Regions from separate parts of the Paraburkholderia sp. BL18I3N2 genome, predicted to be linked through region 2. Evidence: riboswitches for the same ligand, from Rfam matches in the RefSeq annotation. Region 2 holds a riboswitch; the other holds the start of a gene.
What was found. A riboswitch is a leader RNA that binds a small molecule or an ion and turns the genes downstream of it on or off. The one in region 2 is predicted to bind cobalamin.

Region 1 (5,996 bases), on a different contig from region 2:
TCGCGCAAGCCAAAGCCAATGGGCGCGATTTCGGCCGTGTTTCTGATCGGCTACGGCCTCGCGCGCTTCACGGTCGAATTCGCGCGCGAGCCGGACGACTTCCTTGGCTTGCTGGCCATGGGCCTGTCCATGGGCCAGTGGCTGTCGCTTCCGATGATCCTCGTCGGTATCGGGCTGCTCGTGTGGTCCTATCGCCGTGCTCGCCATGAACCGGCTCAAGCGGTCGGCGTCAACTGATTGCCACGGTTTATCGGAGCGAGTGCTCTAATGAGAAAAGCCACGGCATGCCGTGGCTTTTCTTTGACTGCTTCGGCGCAGTCCTTCTCACGCAAGAACGCGTTACTTCATCTGCACCGAGCCCGACACGTTGACGGTCACCGTCGACGTGCCGCCTTCGATCGGTACCGGCGCCGAGGACTTTGCGTCGGCGCCCATGGCGCGCGCGCTCATCATCATCACCGGGCGCGGCATCACGCCGTTGTGGCCGACGTTGACCTCGCGAATCGAATAACCGCTGTAGCCGAACGCCTGCGCGGACGAAGCGGCCTGCTCGCGGAACGACCTGATCGCTTCGCCGGTGAGCTTCTGCTCGGCCGCGCGCTGCGCTTCTGGCGAGAGCGAGAACTGCACGTTGCCGACCTGCATGATCGATGCCATTTGACCCGCGAGCTTCGACACCGCGGCGAAGTCGTGCGATTCGAGCACGATCTCCGTGCGGCCGCGCCATGCGGAAATACGCCCGTCACGATCGGTGGACGGATAGATCGAGAACGAGCCCGTGCGCGCCGTCACGCCGTTCACACCCTTGGCTTTTTGCAGCGCCGAATCGGCGCGCTGGTTCAGCGTTGACGTGAGCGCCGACGGATCGCTCGCTTCCTGCTCGTAGAACAGCGTGATATCGACGACGTCTTGCGGCACTTCCGCGCTGGCCTGCGCGTTCAGCGACAGCACGCCGGCCGGCTGATATTGGCCGGTGCTTTGCGCGCGTGCCATAGCCGGCGTGAGTGCGAGCGCGGCGGGCGCGGCGCAGACGAGAGCGAAAGCGAGTGCACGTGCGGTGTTTTTCGTCATTGTTGTACTCCTTGCTTGAACAGGTTGTGCACGATTGAGGCAAACGCCGCGCCGTGGCATGACGTTTGCGAGATCGTTAGGCGCTTGTAACCTGAGCTTGGTTCCCCGGTTTGATGTCGCTTTAACGTTTGCGCGTGTATGAATGCACGCCGCGCATCCATAAGGCAAGCACGATCAAGCGAGCCGCCTGGTGATGAAGCGCCATTCGGCTTCGGTCACCGGTGTGATCGACAGGCGGTTGCCCTTGGCGAGCACGCGCATGTCAGCGAGTTCGTCATGCTCGCGTAACGCGGCGAGCGGAATCAGCGGGATCTTCTTCTTGAACACCACGTCGACGAGCACCCAGCGCGGTGTTTCCTGCGACGACTTCGCGTCGTAGTAGGGGCTCTTCTTGTCGAACTGCGTGGGATCCGGATACGCGGTGGACGATACCTCCGCAATACCCGCGATGCCGGGCTCAGGACAGCTCGAGTGATAGAACAGCACACCGTCGCCGACCTGCATCATGTCGCGCATGAAGTTGCGCGCCTGATAGTTGCGCACGCCGGTCCACGGCAACGTGCGATGCGGTGCATTGGCGAGATGGTCGATGCTTGCTTCGTCCGGTTCGGACTTCATTAGCCAGTAGCGCATGAATCGAATTGAACGTTAAGGGGTTGAAGATGCGGGAGAAATCGGCGAACAAAAAACAGCGCCCAAAGAAAAACGGCACCGAACCGAAGTCCGATGCCGTTCTAAATAAGGTCCCCGCCTTAGCCGCTAGGCCGGCATCCTGAACCGGGGGTTCAGAATTGGTCGCAGTTAGCAACACTTCGGGTACATCAGACAGAGTGACGCGCACACCCGTGCTACAAATTTCCGCAACCGTGCACATGGCATTGGTTCAAGGAATATATGACCTTGGCGAACCAGGCAGGGAAGCTAAACCGATGAAGCTGAAACCAACTACCGATTGAACTCAAACGTTTGCTGAATCTTGCACACCTTGTGCTCACACATTCCGTTTGAATCCGCCGCCGATCTCAGGACCGGCAGCACGATAACACACGAAGCTTATTGCATGCTGTACTGCTCAATCACAGTACCTAGTTGTTCGTTCATTTGATGCATTGTACGCCGGATTTCCTCAGCGGGAAATGCTTCTCCGTGTCTCACGCTCGATTGCAATCGAAGCAGTTCCGATGCCAGCGACAGCGCAGCCATGACAGCAATGCGATCCGTGCCGCGCACGTTGCTGTTATTGCGGATCTTCGACATTTCGGCGTCGACGCGTGCGACCGCTTCGAGCAGCGCCGCTTCCGTTTCCGGTGAGCAGGCGAGGCGATAGGGCACGCCGAGAATCGATACTTCGATCTGCTTGGTGGTCATGCATTTTCTCCGTGGCGGGTCACGTCGCTCTCGGCTTCGGCTACTTGCTGAGCGGGCTCGAGCAGATCGAGCTGGTTGTCCGGCTCACTATGCGCGCGGGCACGTGGCAGCTTCTCGAGGATCGCATTCAGGCGCACTTGTGCGTCGTCGATCTTTGCCGAAAGCGCGTCGCGTTCCGCCTGCAGCGCGTTACGTTCCTCGCGCAGCATTGCAAGTTCCGTGCGCGTGGCTTCGGCATCGGCGCGCGATTGCGCGAGTTGCTCTTCGAGCGCGAGTCGCGCTTCATTGTGGCGCTGGCTGATCGCGATCAGCTTGCCGATATTTTGTGAAAGTGTTTCGAGTTCGGTGAGCATCTGCTGCGTCCTCTAAAGACATCGCATTTTAGCGCGGAATGTCGCAGGTTCCGACAATTGTCTCGTTTCGAGACGTAACAACATCGCTTTGTGCAGGCTTTTTATCGACCATATGATGAAAAAGTACCCACGCGTCGGACAATAGCCTGCACTTAACAGAACACATGGCCTGCGGTTTCACCATTCTTGACGGACTCCGAGGCCGCTCCTAAACTGCCCGCACTCTGGTGCCCGCGTGCGCTTTTCAACGGCGCACGCAGTTAAACGGGAAGCAGGGCGCGCGATTCAACCGAACGGGCCAACCTGCGCTGCCCCCGCAACGGTAAGCGACCGCATTCGTCATGCAAGTCGATCCTGATCGCGTGTTGGAAGTTCAACTCGCGAGTGTGCCACTGCGCGTCTCGCGTGGGAAGGCGGGATCGATGTGTCGCCAGCCCGGATACCGGCCAGAGGGAGAGGCACGTCACGCGTGAAAATGTTAAATACGCGGACGCCTCGTTACGCATCGGCCTGCGGGGAAGCGGGCCGCGCACGCTATCCACAGGACTTTCATCCCATGCTGTCCCCCATCGCCCGCGCGGCGCTGCTCGCCTTTGCGAGCCTGCCGACCGTCGTGCATGCGCAAGCTGCGTCTTCAACTTCATCTTCTTCCGCGCTCGATTCATCGCGTGCGGAGCCGTCTGCGGCGGTGCTGTCGCCCGTGGTGGTGACCGCGGATCGCGCGCCGCAAGCACTTGCCGACACGATCCCGCAGACGTCCCTGTTCGATCAGCAGGATATCGCCGACACCACCGCGACCGATTTGCCCGGCCTCCTGCAACTCGCACCCGGCGCGCAGATCTCGCGCACAGGCGGTCCTGGTTCGACAGCCAGTCTCTCTTTGCGCGGCGCGTCGTCGACGCAATCGCTGCTGCTGATCGACGGCGTGCGCGTCGACTCGGTGAGCCTGGGTGCCCCGCAACTCGCGCAGATCCCGCTCGACCAGATCGATCACGTCGAGGTGGTGAACGGCAACGTGTCGGCGTTATACGGCTCGGCCGCGATCGGCGGCGTGGTGCAGGTGTTCACGAAAGACGGCGGCGACCATCCGCCGCGTTTCAATTTTTCGCTCGGCTACGGCAGCTATCACACGCACACGCAGCAGGCGGGCGCGAACGGCGCATTGGATAAAGACGGCAACACGACCTTCAGCATTTCGCTCGCGCGTTCGAAGGACGACGGCTTTTCGTCGCTGAACACGAAGGAGGCCCCCAACGCCAATCCGAATGCGAACGGCTATCTGAACGAGAGCATCTCGGCCTCGCTGCGTCACAAGTTCAGCGACAGATGGGACGCAGGCGTCAGCTACTTCCAGTCGAACGGCAACAACAGCTACGACAATGCGTACGGCCTGCCGACCGATCTGAACAACCTGTATAGCAAGGTGCGCCAGGTCTCCGTGTTCGCGAACGGCAAGCTGACGGACTGGTGGACCACGCACTTTATCGTCGCCGAGGGCGACGACCGCAGCGTGTCGAACACCAACGGCACGTACAACGGGCGCTTCGATACCGACAATCGCCAGTACACATGGCAGAACGATTTCGCGCTGGCCGCGCAGCAGAAACTGCAGATCGGCTATGAGCATCTCGACCAGAGCCTCGACTCGGACACGTTCGCGGCGCCGGATCGTCATGTGGATTCGGGCTTCGTCGGCTATACGGGGCGCTTTGGACGCAACCAGATTCAGGCCAACGTGCGGCGCGACCAGTATTCCGATTTCGGCGGAGCGAACAGTTACTATCTCGGCTACGGCTTCGACATCACCGGCCATTGGAAGGTGAGCGCAAGCTATTCGGATTCGTTTCGCGCGCCGAGCTTCGACGATCTGTACTATCCGTTCAGCGGCAATCCGTCTATCCAGCCGGAGCGCAGCCATTCGATCGAAGCCGCGCTGCAGTACGCATCGAATGCGCTCGGCGTGATGCGTCTGACTGCATTCCAGACGCGCTATTCGAATCTGATCGACTATGAGCAGGTGACGCCCGGCATCTATCTGGCCGAGAACGTCGGGCATGCGAAGGTGCAAGGACTCGAAGGATCGTGGAGCGGCCATGTCGGCAAGACGGACGTGCGCGTTTCCGTGACGCTGCAGAATCCCGTCGATCTCGACAACGATGCCGACCTCGTGCGGCGCGCCCGGCGCTTCGGCGCGCTGACGGTGAACCGCAGCATCGCCGGGTGGCGGGTGGGCGGCGAGTGGATCGTGAGCGGCCCGAGCAATGACAGCAGCGGCAAACTGGGCGGCTATGGCGTGGTGAATCTGTCGGCGCGCTACAACATCACGAAAGCATGGTACGTGGCCGCGCAAATCCAGAATCTGTTGGACAAGGACTATGAAACGGCCTACTCGTATAACTCGCCACGGCGCGGTGCGTATCTCACGGTCGGTTGGCAGCAGCAATGATGGTTACACCTCCTCGTTGAGTTCGCGCGGATGAATCGCCCTTCGAGTTCGATGCCCGCCACTCTGCGCGTGATGAGCGCGAAGCGCGCGGCCGCGATCTGGCTGGCGCTCGCGGGAATCGCGCTGGCGGTGTTGATGGCGTCGCTCGCGCTCGGCAGCGTAACGCTCGCGCCGATGCGCGTGCTGGCGGCGCTGATGCCGTCGCATGCGCCGGCTTCAAGTTCGTCCGACCTGGCCGCCGAGATCGTCCGCACGCTGCGTTTGCCGCGAGCGGCGGCGGGCTTCGCCTGCGGCGCGTTGCTCGCGTTGGCCGGCGCGTTACTGCAAGTGCTGCTGCGCAATCCGCTGGCCGAGCCCTACGTATTGGGCGTATCGGGCGGTGCGGCGAGCTTCGCGCTGGTCGCGATGATCGCCGGCTGCGCATGGTGGATCGTCGACGCGAGCGCATTCGCCGGCGCGTTCGTGTCGATCCTGCTGGTACTAGGCCTCGCGCGCCGCGAGTTGTGGCGCGGCGAGCCGCAGGACACCTCGCCGCGTTTGCTGCTGACCGGCGCGGTGATCGCGGCGGGCTGGGGCGCGCTCATTACTTTGCTGCTCAACCTCGCGCCGGACAACCGCTTGCGCGGCATGCTGTTCTGGCTGACCGGCGACCTCAACGGCGGCGCGATGCCGTGGACGGCGCTCGCCGCGCTCGTCATCGTGCTGGTGGCGATCGTGCCCGCCGCGCCGCGTCTGAATGTGCTGCTGCGTGGCGACGC
Region 2 (5,996 bases):
ATCTCGCGCGCCATCAGGTTGACGCCGGCAAGACCGCCGAGCAGCGGCACGACCGCGCTGCCATCCTCGGCGACAGCCAGCACCGGCGGCTCGACGCCCTTGTTCGACAACGACGGAGCCAGACAGCGAATCACGATGCCCGCCGCGCACAACGCGACGATCGGCGTGCCGCGTGCATACAGTTCCCGCAGATGCGCGCCGAGTTCGCTGTACGACACGTCCGCCTCGACGCGTCCCTGCAACGCATGCACCTGGCTGCCCGCGTACAGCGCCTGAACGCGCCGCGCCGTCGCCAATGCGCCCGCGCCGAGAATCACGATCGCGGGTGCGCTCATCCTTGCCATTTTTCCCCCGGCACCACCAGCAGCGAAAAATACGGCGACGCCATCGGATCGACTTCGGCGAGCGGCACGATGCGCTGATTGCCCATCGTTGCGCGTTCGACGTAGAGCGCGCGGCCCGCGAGACCGAGTTCGCCGAGCACGCGCCGCACCTTGTCGAAGTTGCGGCCGAGTTTCATCACGACGGCGGCGTCGGCATCGGCGAGACGGCGGCGCAATTCGTCTTCGGGCAACACGCCCGAGAGCACCGAGAGGCTCTGATTGCGATACACCAGCGGCGCGCCGAGTACGGCCGCGCCGCCGAGCATCGAGCACACGCCCGGCACCACTTCGCTTTCGTAGCGCGCCGCGAGCCGGTCGTGCAGATACATGTACGAGCCGTAGAAGAACGGATCGCCTTCGCAGATCACGGCGACGTCACGGCCCGCATCGAGATGCGCGGCGACGACTTGCGCGGCGGTGTCGTAGAAGTCGGCAATGATCGCTTCATACGAAAGCGGCGGTTCGAGCGCTTCGGTGGTGACGGGATAAACGAGCGGCAGATGCTGCTGGGCATCGTGCAAATGCGCTTCGATGATGCTGAACGCGTTGCCCTTCTTGCCCTTGGCAACGAAGTATGCGACCACCGGCGACGCCTTCAGCAAGCGCAGCGCCTTCAGCGTGATGAGTTCCGGGTCGCCGGGGCCGACGCCGAGTCCGAACAAACGTCCTTGCGCCGTCATTTATTCGACCTCCGTGGCCAGCGCATTCACGGCGGCCGCCGCCATCGCGCTGCCGCCGCGCCGGCCATGCACCACCACGAAGGGCACGCCGCGGCTGTCGTCCGCGAGCATCGCTTTCGATTCGGCCGCGCCGACAAAACCAACGGGAAAGCCGAGAATCAACGCGGGTTTTGGAGCGCCGGAGTCGAGCATATCGAGCAGATGAAAGAGCGCGGTCGGCGCATTGCCGATCACGACGACGCTGCCCGCCAGATGCGGCCGCCACAATTCGAGCGCCGCCGCCGAGCGGGTATTGCCGAGTTCGCGGGCGAGCGACGGCACGTCCGGATGCGTTAGCGTGCAGATGACCTCGTTGTTGGCCGGCAGCCGCGCGCGCGTGATGCCTTGCGCGACCATGCCGGCATCGCACAGGATCGGCGCGCCTTGCGCGAGCGCCGCGCGGCCCGCCGCGCCCGCGCCTGCGGAAAATTGCAGATCGTCGATCACATCGACCATACCGCACGCGTGGATCACCCGCACCGCGAGTTTTTCGAGGTCGGCGGGAATGCGCGACAAGTCAGCCTCCGCGCGGATCGTCGCGAAGGATTGGCGATAGATCTCCTGACCGTCGCGAATGTAATCAAGCATCGGTGTCACTCCGGACCAGGCGTTCGAGCATGTCGGCGGCCTGGTCGATCGTCAGTTGGCGCGCGACGCAGTGGCCGAAGCCGGGCTGGCCGTCGCGTCGATAAAAGTCATAGAGGCCGGGCGCCGCGGCCAGCAGCGTGTACGGCGCGCAATGCGCGGCGGCGCACGAGCGCGAGCAGCCGCTCAGATGCACGTCGACGCCGGCAGGCAGGCGAGCCGCGAGGCGCAACGCGTCGGTCTTGGTGTCGGCGAGGCCCTTCGCGCAGCCGCTCGATCCGGCGCATGCGATCAGGTGCGTGATCGCTTGTGCGGGTTCGCAGGCGAGACCGAGCGCGTTCAGGCCGGACAACACGGTGGGGACGGCGGGCGTGGCGATGTCGGGTAGTAGCACGCTTTGCCAGGGTGTCAGGTGAAGCGTGGCGTTGCCGTGCTGTTGAGACAGCGTGGCGAGGGCATGCAGCGTGTCGGCGTCGAGGCGTCCCAGCGGCGGTTGGCCGCCGACGTGCCAGGTTCCGGGCACGCGTTGGGCGTGGGCGCCAAGACGGAGATTGGCGTCGGCTGGTGTGCCGCGATGCCAGTTGGTCAGCTTCGCGTTTTGCGTCAGCGGGAAGTCGAGATATCGCTGGGCGTGATGCAGTACCGCGTCGACGGTATGCGCGGTTAGCAGGTGGCGCATGCGTGTGGCGTCGGCGGCGGCGAGGTCGAGGAGTGTGAGGAGCAGCGCGCGAACCAGTGCCGGCACTTGTGAAGGCAGGATCGCGGCTAGTGCGCCTGTGCGGTTCACGCCCGGTTTTCCAGGCCCGGTGCCTTGGCTTTGCATGAGAGCGCCGGCATAGGCGCCCACAGGCGGACAACCCGCCAACCCGAACACGAACCGCACGCCGTCCGCATCTTGCGATGCCGCCAGCCACACATCGTGCGGATGATCTACTCTCGCAAGCCGCTCGCCGCCGTCCAGCAGCAGCGCGAATTTCGGCGACAGCGCCGCGAAACGCGTTTCGCTTTGCAGCATGGTGAGTAGTTCGGCGCACAGCGGGCGTGTGTCGAATAGCGCGCATGGATCGCGCCCGGCTGCGGGGCTGATCATGACATTGCGGACGTCGTCGGCTGCGGCGGTGGCCGCTATTGCATCTACAGCGCTGGCAGCCCCGGCGTCCGCAGCGTTCTCCGCAGCCGTCGTGTTCGCATGGCTCGCCGTGCCGTTCGCCGGCATCGGCCCAAGACCCGCATCGGTCAAAGCCGCGATCAACGCCGCCTCTTCACCGCGCTTGACGCCGCGCACCTGCACATTCGCGCGATTGGTCAACTCGACTACCCCGGCCGCGTGCCGCGCGCTAGCGTCAGCGATCGCCCGCGCCTGCGCCGCGCTCAATTCGCCGCCGGGCAGTTTGATCCGGCAAATCCCGCCGTCGCGCGCGGCGACGATGCGCAGCAACCCCGGACACGCCGAGGGCCGCAGCGTGGCGGCCGCGTCGGATAAAACGGAGGTAGGCGAAGCTTGATTCAAGACGGACACCGGGTTTAGCGTCGCGCGACGGCCCGAGCATGCCGTGAGGCGGGCATGGCTGCGGCATCGGTACACCCCGCCCGATGTTGGCTGGCACGAACAGTCTTGCCGGCAGGTCTCCTGGCTGGCAGGTCATGGTCCGCCGCGGCCTTCCCGGTTAAACCAGTGGCGTGGAGCGCAGGCGGACTCGCTGCATACAGTTGCGGGGGCAGCCACAGCGACACTGTGTTCCCTCTTCGGCCCCGAAGGGCACCGGCGGCTGTATTATGCCTTTTTTCGAACAGCACAACGAGGCTGGACGCTTTGACCGGCGTGGCACAGCGCATTATTTGAAGACACAGAATGAGGATGGATGCATGCCCGCGTGGCTGACGGTGGTGGGCATAGGCGACGACGGCTTTGCCGGTCTGGGGAGGCCCGCGCGGCGCGCTTTGCTGGAAGCGTCGGTGGTGTACGGCGGCGAACGTCATCTGGCGATGCTGCCCGCGCGTCTCGCCGCGCGCCGTGCCGCCTGGCCGCGTCCGTTCGATCTCGCACCCTTGCTGGCCGAGCGCGGCGCCGCCGTGTGCGTGCTGGCGAGCGGCGACCCGATGCTGTTCGGCGTAGGCGCTACGCTCGCGCGGCAATTGCCGGCGGGCGAACTGCGGGTGCTGCCGGCGCCGTCGTCGCTGTCGCTGGCGGCCGCGCGGCTCGGCTGGCCGTTGCAGGATGTCGCGACGGCGTCGCTGGTGGGGCGGCCGTTGGCCACGCTGAACGCACATCTGCACGACGGCGCGCGCGTGTTCGTGCTGAGCGCGGACGGGCGCACGCCCGCAGCGCTCGCCGAGCTGCTGAACGCGCGCGGTTTCGGGGCGACCCGCATGAGCGTGCTGGAGCACCTGGGCGGCGAACTGGAGCGGCGCATCGACGGCCGCGCGGATCAGTGGTCCGCGGGCGATGTGGCCGCGCTCAACCTGATCGCGCTCGACTGCCGCGCCACCGAAGGCGCGCCGCGTCTGCCGCTGACCTGCGGTTTGCCTGACGATGCGTTTCGTCACGACGGCCAGTTGACCAAGCGCGACGTGCGTGCGATCACGCTCGCGCGCCTTGCGCCGACGCCCGGCGAATTGCTGTGGGATGTGGGCGCGGGCAGCGGCTCGATCGGCATCGAATGGATGCGCGCGCATTCCAGCTGTCGCGCGATTGCGATTGAAGGGCACGCGGAGCGGCAACGCTTTATCGAACACAATCGCGATGCGTTGGGCGTGCCGGGGCTGCAACTCGTGGCGGGGCGCGCGCCTGACGCGCTGCAGGGGTTGCCGGTGCCGGATGCCGTGTTCATCGGCGGCGGGGTGACGGTGCCGGGCGTGCTGGAGGCCTGCTGGGCTGGTCTGCGCGAGGGTGGGCGGCTGGTCGCTAATGCGGTCACTTTGCAAGGCGAGGCGGTGCTGACGTTGTGGCGCGAGCGGCATGGCGGGACGTTGACACGGATCGCCTTGGCGGACGCGCAACCGCTTGGCGGTTTCGATACGTGGCGGCAGGCGTTGCCGATCACGCTGCTGGAGGTGACGAAGCAGGCCGGTGGCGGAGAGCGAGCGTGAACGGAACCCATGCCATGATTGACGTTGCGAGCGCCCGGAGTTCCTGATGCGCGAAGAAACCCCCGAACACCCCGCGCCGCTGCGTAGCGGCTACACGACCGGCAGTTGCGCCACCGCGACGTCGCTCGCGGCGGCGCGTCTGTTGCTCGCGGGTGTCGCCAGCGAAGTCGCGGAGATTGTCTTGCCGAAAGGCCAGCATGTGCCGATGCCGCTGGTGTTCTGCCGCCTGATCGGGAATGGCGACGAAGGCGCGGAGGCCGGCACGGTCAAGGACGCCGGCGACGACCCCGACGTCACGCACCGCGCGATCGTCTTCGCCCGCGTGCGGCTCGTCGCCGAACCGGGCGTGATATTTCGCGCGGGGCCGGGTGTCGGCACGGTGACGCGCGCGGGGCTCACGCTGCCGGTCGGCGAACCTGCGATCAACCCGGTGCCGCGCAGAATGATGACCGAGCATCTGGCCGAACTCGCGGCGGAGCATGCATACGGCGGCGGCTTCGAAGTGACGATCGGCGTGGAAGGCGGCGAAGCGCTCGCGCTGAAAACGATGAACCCACGTCTCGGCATTCTCGGCGGCCTGTCGATCCTCGGCACCACCGGCATCGTGCGTCCGTTTTCGTGCTCGGCGTATATCGCGTCGATTCATCAGGGCATCGACGTCGCGCGCGCGAACGGCTACACGCATCTCGCCGCCTGCACCGGCAACGCGAGCGAGGACGCCATGCGCGCGCACTACGGCCTGCCGGATATCGCGCTGATCGAAATGGGCGACTTCGTCGGCGCGGTGCTCAAGCATATGAAACGCGCGCCGGTCGAGCGGCTGAGCGTGTGCGGCGGTTTCGGCAAGCTCAGCAAGCTGGCGGCGGGTCATCTCGACCTGCATAGCCGCAATTCGAGCATCGACCTCGAACGGCTCGCGCAATGGGCCGCCGAACAGGGCGCCGACAACGCGCTTCAAGCCGCGATCCGCGCGGCCAACACGAGTCAGCAGGCGGTCGCGTTGGCACACGCGCAGCAGGTGCCGCTCGGCGATATCGTCTGCCGGCATGCACTTGCCGTGGCGCGCGAGATCGTCCCGCCGCAGGTCAACGTCGAAATGTTCGCTATCGACCGGCAGGGCAAGCTGATCGGAGCCGCGCAATGAAAATGAAGCGGATTCTGCTGCTCGGCGGCACCGGCGACGCGCTGCGGATCGCGAGGCGACTCGGTCCTGAGCACG

Region 1: linked by a shared signal. The riboswitch ahead of B0G75_RS13695 (TonB-dependent receptor domain-containing protein) and the one ahead of cobG (precorrin-3B synthase) in region 2 are both predicted to bind cobalamin.

The regions. Positions count from the first base shown of each region.
Region 1 covers NZ_PVNC01000004.1:114,357-120,352, forward strand. The annotation lists gene lgt (prolipoprotein diacylglyceryl transferase) at 1-237, shown strand, start outside; gene B0G75_RS13670 (SIMPL domain-containing protein) at 340-1,071, opposite strand; gene B0G75_RS13675 (EVE domain-containing protein) at 1,246-1,704, opposite strand; RNA gene ssrS (6S RNA) at 1,812-1,993, opposite strand; gene B0G75_RS13685 (cell division protein ZapA) at 2,125-2,439, opposite strand; gene B0G75_RS13690 (ATPase) at 2,436-2,792, opposite strand; cobalamin riboswitch at 3,001-3,258, shown strand; gene B0G75_RS13695 (TonB-dependent receptor domain-containing protein) at 3,349-5,238, shown strand; gene B0G75_RS13700 (iron ABC transporter permease) at 5,269-5,996, shown strand, end outside.
Region 2 covers NZ_PVNC01000006.1:230,971-236,966, forward strand. The annotation lists gene cobJ (precorrin-3B C(17)-methyltransferase) at 1-335, opposite strand, end outside; gene B0G75_RS18795 (precorrin-2 C(20)-methyltransferase) at 332-1,063, opposite strand; gene B0G75_RS18800 (precorrin-8X methylmutase) at 1,064-1,690, opposite strand; gene cobG (precorrin-3B synthase) at 1,683-3,206, opposite strand; cobalamin riboswitch at 3,290-3,469, opposite strand; gene cbiE (precorrin-6y C5,15-methyltransferase (decarboxylating) subunit CbiE) at 3,554-4,777, shown strand; gene B0G75_RS18815 (cobalt-precorrin-5B (C(1))-methyltransferase) at 4,824-5,921, shown strand; gene B0G75_RS18820 (cobalt-precorrin-6A reductase) at 5,924-5,996, shown strand, end outside.